Regions from separate parts of the Peribacillus sp. FSL K6-1552 genome, predicted to be linked through region 3. Evidence: riboswitches for the same ligand, from Rfam matches in the RefSeq annotation. Region 3 holds a riboswitch; each other region holds the start of a gene.
The links. Region 3 has a riboswitch for cobalamin ahead of NST21_RS05540 (ribonucleoside-diphosphate reductase subunit alpha). Riboswitches for the same ligand answer to the same signal wherever they lie in the genome.

Region 1 (2,200 bases), 370 kb from region 3:
ATTTCCATACATCATATAATTCAGCAGCTTCTTGATTTTCGTCAGCTAGTAGCAGAAAAGGTAACCCATATTTTTCAATAAATTTTTCATGACGCGCCGCTGGATCTGGACTGATCCCTATGATGACAGCATTCAATTCCTCAAACTGCTCATTGTGGTCACGGAAATCACAGGCCTCCGTTGTGCAACCAGGCGTCATGTCTTTCGGATAAAAATATAAAACAACGTGTTTGCCCTTAAAATCCGATAGGGAAACTTTTTCACCGTTGTTTGCAGGAAGTTGAAAATCCGGTGCTTTTTCTCCAATTTTAACAGTCATTCTTACCCCTCCATTTCTTTCATTATGGTAAGCGTACCCAATAATTGAAAGAAACACAACTTTCATTTATTCTTCCTTTCCTTCTGCTCTAAGTCAATCACTGTCCGGATCACAAACGCAGCCGGGAGAGTGTATCCAATGAACGCCTGGATTGTCGCAATCATCCTGCCCATGCCTATCGGGGCTATATCTCCATACCCTACTGAAAACATTGTCATTGCACTAAAATAAAAAGAAGTCTTCAGTTGCTCGTAAAAACTGCCGTCCAAACGATTGCCCATATCAAGAATCACCGAATGATTCTGTAGCTCGTATAATAAATAAATCAGTGCAAAACCTACTAATATCGTCGCATATAAATTGCCGAGCCACAGCATATCCTCTAGAGAAAACTTTTTTCCTCCCGACTCAACAAGAAATAACGTTCGAATGCTCATCACCATGCAAAAAATAATCCCTGCAATCAAGATGTAAAAAGTCATCCCCCACGCCTCATTTCAAAACAACCCACTCCCCCTATACATACTCCCCGTCCAAACAATATATTCTTTATTTAGGGGTCAGACCCCATTTCCCAACATTCACATCCTTAAACAAACCTAGGTGCACCAATAGTTTTGTCGATATAAGGCGGGGTCAGCCCCCATTTCCCGAGACTTTTTTCCTTGTTGACCATTTTAGTCGGGATATGATAAGCTTGTCTAAATTTTTATAATAGTTTTTATTTTATAAATATTTGTTGCCTGCAGTTTAATTTACAGCGGGTTTGTGAAATTTCATATGTGGAAATAGGTTCCTAATTTTTTTAGGATTAAAAGGGAAGTCCGGTGTAATTCCGGCACGGTCCCGCCACTGTAATAGGAATGTTAGCGCTATGCAATATGCCACTGATTTTCGGATTGGGAAGGCCTGCCGCTAATAAGATTCCTAAAGTCAGGAGACCTGCCTGTTTCGACAACACTGTTTTAACCTACGGAGAATAGGGAAGTGTTAGGGACCTTATAATTTTAAGGGGTTTTTGTATACCCCTTTATTTTAAGCATTTCTAACTTTCTCTTTTGACGGTTAGGGGTGCTTTTTTTGTTGTTATTTTATTAAAAGAAAAAAGAATGTAGGAGGATGGGAATATTGAAAAGTAGTAGTTTAGGGTACCCGCGAATTGGGGAAGATCGTGAATGGAAACGCACATTAGAAGCTTACTGGTCCGGAAAAATCGATGAATCGGAGTTTACGGCACAGCTAGAAGCCATCCGTTTAGGCAACTTACAAAAGCAAAAGGACCAAGGTATTGATATTATTCCTGTCAATGACTTTACTTTATATGATCAAATGCTCGATATGTCTGTAATGTTCGGTCTTGTTCCTGAGCGTTATTCAGCCTATAAAGGCGGCACTGTTCCCCTTTCTGTATATTACTCTATGGCTCGCGGAAACAAGGATGAAGTTGCTTCTGAAATGACGAAATGGTTCAATACAAATTATCACTATATCGTTCCCGAATTAAAACCGTCAAAGCTGACTTTGACAGAAAATAAACCACTTGCTTCTTATCGCGAAGCCAAAGAAAAACTAGGAATTGAAGCTAAGCCCGTGTTAGTCGGACCTTATACTTTTATTACTCTGTCTAAAGGCTACAATAAACAAGATATACCTGGAATCATCCTTAGTCTCCTGCCTTTATACACACAAATTCTGCAAGAGCTAGAACAAGAAGGCGTGAAGTGGGTGCAAATGGATGAACCCTCCCTTGTTTCATCCATTTCTAAAGATGATATGCAAACTGTTACTTACTTATATGAAAAATTGAATGAAGCAGCTCCAAATTTGAACATCATGCTACAAACATACTTTGATGCAGTAGAGCACTACCAAGAGGTGATT
Region 2 (2,200 bases), 4.6 Mb from region 3:
CCCAACCAAACCTGCAAGTAATACACGTGGCAGGCGGATGTTCATTACGATATTCGTCAGCATCACATCTGGCTCAACTGAGATTGGTAAATGAAAAAATTCCTTGCCGATAATTTGTATAAGCGCGGGAATCGGTACTGACACCGAACCAAAGGAAATGCCAATCGTCATTGCGAAAAGCAAAAACAATAACGCAATCAAATAAGCAAACGCCCACTTAGTTGTCAAATAGGTTCGGATAGACTGATTTGGCAAGTTCCTCTACTCCCTCTATTAAGCGTGGACCAGAACGGGTCACTAAGTCAGAATGGACATCAAAGACTTGACCATCCTTAACAGCAGCTACATCTTCCCATCCTTTTCGGCCCGTCACTTCACTGACTGGATCTTTTGTATAATAACCATATGTTGTAATAATGACATCCGGATTTGCAGCAATCATAGACTCTTCATCAATTTTCGCCCACCCGTCCAATTCGGCTGCTGCATTTTCCGCTGAAATTATGTTAAGCATTTCATTCATGAATGTATTTTTTCCAGGTGTATAAATATCCGGTGATGGCGAAACCTCTACTAGAACGGTTTTTCTTTCCTCATCCTTAACGGATTTAGCTTTTTCCTGAATTTCCTTCAGTTTCGTTTTCATATTCGCAACGATTTCTTTTGCCTTATCATGTTCTCCCGTTGCCTGTCCAATCATATCAATAGACTCATACACTTCGTCAAAGCTTTGTGCATCATTGACTACAAGGACATCTATTCCAGCATCCTTAAGCTGCTGCAATCCCTCATTCGAATTATGGGCACTGGATGCATGAGCAAGAACAAGATCAGGCTTTAAGGAAACGATTAACTCCGTGTTCATTTCCATTCCGCCAACTTTTTCAATTTCTTTCGTTTCTTCCGGGTAATTATCATTGTCGGATACACCAACAACCTTTTTACCCAAACCAAGTGCAAAGACCACTTCTGTATTACTTGGTATCAATGTAACAATTTTCTTTGGTTGTTCTTCTATCGTTACTTTTTCACCCGTTGCATCTTTTATCGTAATCGGGAAAGCTTGGTTTTCAGTATGATTCGTTTGTTGCTTTTCTTTCGTTCCTTCTTTTGATGTATCATTGCAACCAACCATCATACCTGCAGTTAGTAACATCACTAGAATCAGACCATAGATTTTCTTCATTTTACATCCCTCACAATCTTTTAATTCAATTTCCGACCACCTAAAGAAAACGCACCCTGAAGTGAAGAGGCGAATTTCAAAACAAAAGCATCTCCCGTCAAACGGAAGATGCTTGTATGGCAACAATATAATTACGGACTCAGAAGGTCTGCCACACACCTTCCCATCCGCGTAGGTTACAGGTGTACGAATCTTGGCAGGTCTCCTGGCTAATGGTCATCGTCAACGGCACCTTCCCATATCTCACATACAGTGGTACACAACCGCTAACTCCCATTTACAGTGGCGGGACCGCGTTGGTATTTCACCAACTTCCCTTTTAAGTCATTAAGACACCAAATCGTTCATATGTATATAATTTTCACTGCTTTTCATTATACACTATGTAAGAAATGATTATTATATGATTTTTCAGACTGATTCCGAAATACCTTGTCTTCAATTAATAACGTGATGCATTTTCAATCAGCGCTGCAAACCCATCGACTGACAATCCGGGTGAAATCCGAACTCGGTGCAGTGCATGCATCCCTTGGTCCCTTGAAGCTCCACCAGCTTCGGTGGTTACTGCCATCTTGTATCCAGCTTCTTCTGACAACCTAAGGCTCTCCTCGTTATACCGTCCAACAGGATATGAAAGTACTGTCGTGTCCTGTTGGAGAATACGATCGAATAAATCCTTTGACTGGACCATTTCAGCTTCCTGCTGCCCTACCGTCATACGGTTAAGCTCAAGATGGTTGATAGTATGACTTTCAATAGAAATCCCATTCTCGCTCATCTCCACCATTTGTTCTTCCGTCAGGTGATGACTTTTTTCAATAGATTTCCCGATCATAAAAACAGTTGCTTTCATATTATATTCTTTTAATATAGGAAAAGCCTCCGTGTAATTATCTGTATAGCCATCATCAAAAGTAAGCCAGACACACTTTTCACTTGGCATCCGATTTTCCGTTAAAACAAGAAATGCTTCCCTAGGGGATAATGTATAGTAATCATTCTCCCGAAGCC
Region 3 (2,200 bases):
TTGGAGATTTGAACAATAAAGAATCGGAAATGATGGCAGATAGCATTAGACCTGCGATTGCTTTAGGCACTTCAATACCGTTTTCTTTATAGATTTTATTTAAAATAGTTGCCGTGCAGCCAACTGGTTCTGCGCGGTAATATAAAGGATCGCTTGTTTCAAAGTTAGCGATACGGTGGTGGTCGATAACTTCTAAAACACGGACTTGGTCAATGTCTTCAGCACTTTGCTGGCGTTCGTTGTGATCGACTAAAATTACACCATCCGCTTCCCCTGCCACTTTTTCTACAAGACGAGGAGCTTCGAATTTGAATTGGTCTAATGCATATTGAGTTTCACCATTCACTTCACCAAGACGAACAGGTTCAGCATTGATACCTAGTTGTTTTTTCAGATCCGCATAAGCGATAGCTGAACAAATTGTGTCTGTATCTGGGTTTTTATGTCCAAAAACTAATACTTTTTCCAAGATTATTTCTCCTTTTTAATAAAAATTTTTCCGGGAACCCCATCATTACAATAAGGGAGAGCCACCTTTACTATACACTTTATTTTAACATAAAATCACTTACATTCAGCGTTTGAATTTCCCATTTTTCTATTAATTCTTTCACTCTTTTCCCCTCTCTCCTCACTTTGTCAATAGATAAGGATTGGTTTTTATCAAATATATTAGTTGAATTATCGTCTCATATGGATTACGATAATATAAGCAGAAATACTAGATATTGATATTAAAAACCACACACATAACTATATATAGAATTATTTGTAATCCAAGGTGCCAGTGATGGCTGAAAAGGGAATCCGGTGTAAACCCGGAACTGTCCCCGCAACTGTAAATGTGACGAAATGAGAAAACCACTGTATAGCTCTTTATACGGGAAGAACTCAAAGTAGGATGATCATGAGTCAGGAGACCTGCCTGGATTTTTCACGTTTCTTATTCTTCGGGGATTGAGATGATGAAACGATAGTATAATGGCTATTTTTTCATGGCTCTTTTATTCTATCGTTTGATCCGCTCAATTTATTGGGCGGATTTTTTTATTTAACGGAAGTTTACAAGGAGGATTATTCATGACTCAAACATATAACTCTACTATAGTGAAAAATGACACAGAAACAAGTTCTATCCAGCTCGAGATGTTATCCAAGGAATTCGAAGGCCGGCTAGATATGGAAAAGTTCAAAAAGCGTTTTACAAAATGGCTAGATCGTAAAAGTGACTCAACAGAAGAACAAACTTCAAAAAAACTGATCCAGCTTGCTCTCGAAAGTGTAGACATAGATGCTCCAGATTGGACGTTTGTTGCTGCGGCAGAACTTTTGAATACGATGTACAGGGATGCACAAGCGAATCGCGGTTATGAGAACGTGAGCTACGGACCGTTCTATGAATTAATCGCAGGACTCTCTCAACAGCAAGAGGGGGAACGCTACCCGATTTATAAACCCGAACTACTCGACTCTTACTCCAAAGAAGAAATTGAAGAATTAGGCTTAGTGATCGATCCGGAAAAAGATAAACTATTTTCTTATATCGGCATCTACTTATTAAACGACCGCTACCTAGCCCGTCCGAAAAAAGACAAGGTCTACGAACTGCCTCAGGAGCGCTTCATGATCATCGCTATGGAAATTATGAGAATGGAAAAAACAGAACACCGCCTGCAACTTGTCAAAGAGGCATACTGGGCGATGTCCAATCTGTATATGACCGTCGCGACACCTACCCTATCAAACGCAGGAAAAACTCACGGTCAGTTAAGTTCATGCTTTATTGACGCGATTGAAGATTCTATTGATGGCATTTATCTATCCAACTACGATGCCGCTAAAGTATCTAAATTCGGCGGTGGTGTAGGACTTTATGTCGGTAAAATCCGCTCACTTGGTTCTGATATCCGTGGTTTTTCTGGAAACAGTTCAGGCACAACCCCTTGGATCCGTTTGTTTAACCAGACTGCTGTCAGCGTCGATCAATTGGGCCAGCGTAAAGGAGCAATCGCGATTTATTTGGATGCCTGGCATAAAGATATCATGAGTTTCCTTGACTTAAAGACACAAAACGGTGATGACCGGTTGAAAGCTCATGATATTTTTACAGGTGTATGTATTCCTGATCTGTTCATGGAAGCCGTACGCGATCGGAAAGAATGGTATCTTTTCGACCCACATACCGTAAAGCAAACCCTTG
Region 4 (2,200 bases), 1.4 Mb from region 3:
GAAGTAAATTTACTTGCGACTGAAAAAAGGATGGTAATTGTACCTGATAGTACAAAAAATCCAGGTAATAAGAGTAATTTTAGATAATAAGAGATTGGGATTTTTGCCCCGAAAATGATAAAAGCACTCATCACTGTAAAGGTGATGAGTGAGACGGTCGTATCCCTCACTGCTAAAGAAAACAACAAAAGGGAGAGGGCAAAAATCATTTTCTCTAAAGGATGTACATGCTTTAGCCGGTTGAAATAGGCGTATTTATCTATGAGTAACATGTTTTGCCTGTTCGTCCTTTTCTTGAACGGCCTGTTTATTTTTTTGTCGCATAACGCCGATGAAGTATCCTATGAATCCGGCGCCAATCGCGGCTTGGAGAGCAAACAATAAGCTTTCGGTTTCTGCACCTGGCGGCTCCCAGATACTGTTGAACCAAGGCTTATATTCCGGTTGGATTTTAGTGATGGCTTCTTCCGCCACTCCATCAGCTCCACCAAATTCTGTTCCTTGTTGGGTGATTAACGGAATTATAGCAAGTATGACGACTAGAAAAAGCAACAATAAACTTTTTTTCATGCTAACGAGCCTCCTTAGATAACACTCGCAGTAATTTCAATTCGCCTAGATTGTATTTCTTCAAGAAATTCATGACAACGACTGTCAATAAACCTTCACTGATTGCTAAAGGTATTTGGGTAAGGGCAAAGATTCCTGAAAATTTAGTGAATGAGGCCATAAATCCACCTACCTCCGATGGGAAAGCTAAAGCAAGTTGTACAGAAGTTATCACATAGGTGCCCAAATCTCCGAAAGCTGCTGCTAAGAAAACAGCAAGAGAAAAGGACCAACCTAATTTAGTAGCGCCTTTGAATACAAAATAAGCAATGAACGGTCCGCAAACAGCCATGGAAAATGCATTGGCTCCTAGAGTAGTTAGTCCTCCATGAGCTAGTAATACAGCTTGAAATAACAGAACAATAGAACCGACGACACTCATGGCCAGTGGCCCAAACAAGATTGAACCTAAGCCGACGCCGGTAGGGTGTGAAGAGCTTCCTGTAACGGAAGGGATTTTTAGGGCTGATAAAATAAAAACGAATGCGCCGGACAGACCCAGCATCATTTTTGTTTCTGGGTTTTCCTTCACTTTAGACCTAATGGAACGGTAACCCAAGATTAAAAATGGAAGTGTCACAGCCCACCAGAATATCGCCCATTCGATCGGTAAGAAGCCCTCCATAATATGCATGGCCATTGCTTTCTTTGGTACGAAGAGTAGTAAAATGACAAAATAAAGTATTTTCCAATTGGCTTTTTTCATTTGTTCTCCTTTCAACGCTTTTATTTTTAATGATTAAAGCTGAGAAGAGAAGTGGCGGGCAACATAAAAAGCACTTCTCTCAAAAAGAAAGAAGTGCGTAATGAACAGTAAGTTTGCAGCATAATACAAATATTAGCTTATCTGCCTGATCCGCACACCCATCCTCGTAGGTTGAAACAGTTTCACGCTTCATGGCAGGTCTCCTGGCTCTGGATCATCATCCTCATACATCCTTCCCATCTCGTTTGACAGTGGATTATTCTTTACGTATTAGGACTTCCCTTTACAGTGGCGGGACCGCGTCGGATTTACATCGACTTCCCTATTAAGCTAAATTCCGAGGAATCTAGCACCATAAAACTTATGTAATTTTTTGAAAATTCTCGTTTATTGTACCATAAAGCAATGATTCCATCTACACTCTATTCATATTTTTTTTTGAGAAGGATAAAATCGCAGAGAGGATAGGCATGAAGCTGGATTTTCACCATTAAACTTTTCAAAACAGTCGGAATAAACTATTGAATTTTAAAAAAGTTGTTATATGATAGATAAAGTTAACTAGAAATATATTATTATAAAACCAAATATTTCAATTTAAAAGTGCTCTTGTATGAACACGCAAGGGATAATAGGGAAATCGGTGAGAATCCGATGCAGCCCCCGCTACTGTAACGCTGATGAAATTGTCGATAACCACTGGCCTAGAGCTGGGAAGGGACAAAAGTAAATTGAAGCGTAAGCCAGGAAACCTGCTTTTAAAATTGTGTGATACTTTTCGGAGGGAAAGGTAGAAGGACTATGGAGATTTTGAGAGTTTCACTTTGCTTGCTGGAGGCTCCCTTTTCATATAGTTTTTTTAAAACCTTAACTCTAACAGTTAAG

Region 1: another riboswitch for cobalamin. It lies ahead of metE (5-methyltetrahydropteroyltriglutamate--homocysteine S-methyltransferase); the one in region 3 lies ahead of NST21_RS05540 (ribonucleoside-diphosphate reductase subunit alpha).
Region 2: another riboswitch for cobalamin. It lies ahead of NST21_RS27440 (ABC transporter substrate-binding protein); the one in region 3 lies ahead of NST21_RS05540 (ribonucleoside-diphosphate reductase subunit alpha).
Region 4: another riboswitch for cobalamin. It lies ahead of NST21_RS12520 (energy-coupling factor ABC transporter permease); the one in region 3 lies ahead of NST21_RS05540 (ribonucleoside-diphosphate reductase subunit alpha).

What each region holds. Positions count from the first base shown of each region.
Region 1 is NZ_JBBOST010000001.1:774,005-776,204, reverse strand. It holds gene bcp (thioredoxin-dependent thiol peroxidase) at 1-319, opposite strand, end outside; gene NST21_RS03620 (potassium channel family protein) at 382-801, opposite strand; cobalamin riboswitch at 1,093-1,283, shown strand; gene metE (5-methyltetrahydropteroyltriglutamate--homocysteine S-methyltransferase) at 1,439-2,200, shown strand, end outside.
Region 2 is NZ_JBBOST010000001.1:5,712,070-5,714,269, forward strand. It holds gene NST21_RS27435 (FecCD family ABC transporter permease) at 1-255, opposite strand, end outside; gene NST21_RS27440 (ABC transporter substrate-binding protein) at 218-1,186, opposite strand; cobalamin riboswitch at 1,365-1,541, opposite strand; gene NST21_RS27445 (polysaccharide deacetylase family protein) at 1,629-2,200, opposite strand, start outside.
Region 3 is NZ_JBBOST010000001.1:1,142,095-1,144,294, reverse strand. It holds gene NST21_RS05545 (manganese-dependent inorganic pyrophosphatase) at 1-469, opposite strand, end outside; cobalamin riboswitch at 763-943, shown strand; gene NST21_RS05540 (ribonucleoside-diphosphate reductase subunit alpha) at 1,081-2,200, shown strand, end outside.
Region 4 is NZ_JBBOST010000001.1:2,583,457-2,585,656, forward strand. It holds gene cbiQ (cobalt ECF transporter T component CbiQ) at 1-272, opposite strand, end outside; gene NST21_RS12515 (energy-coupling factor ABC transporter substrate-binding protein) at 256-570, opposite strand; gene NST21_RS12520 (energy-coupling factor ABC transporter permease) at 572-1,315, opposite strand; cobalamin riboswitch at 1,492-1,687, opposite strand; cobalamin riboswitch at 1,900-2,089, shown strand.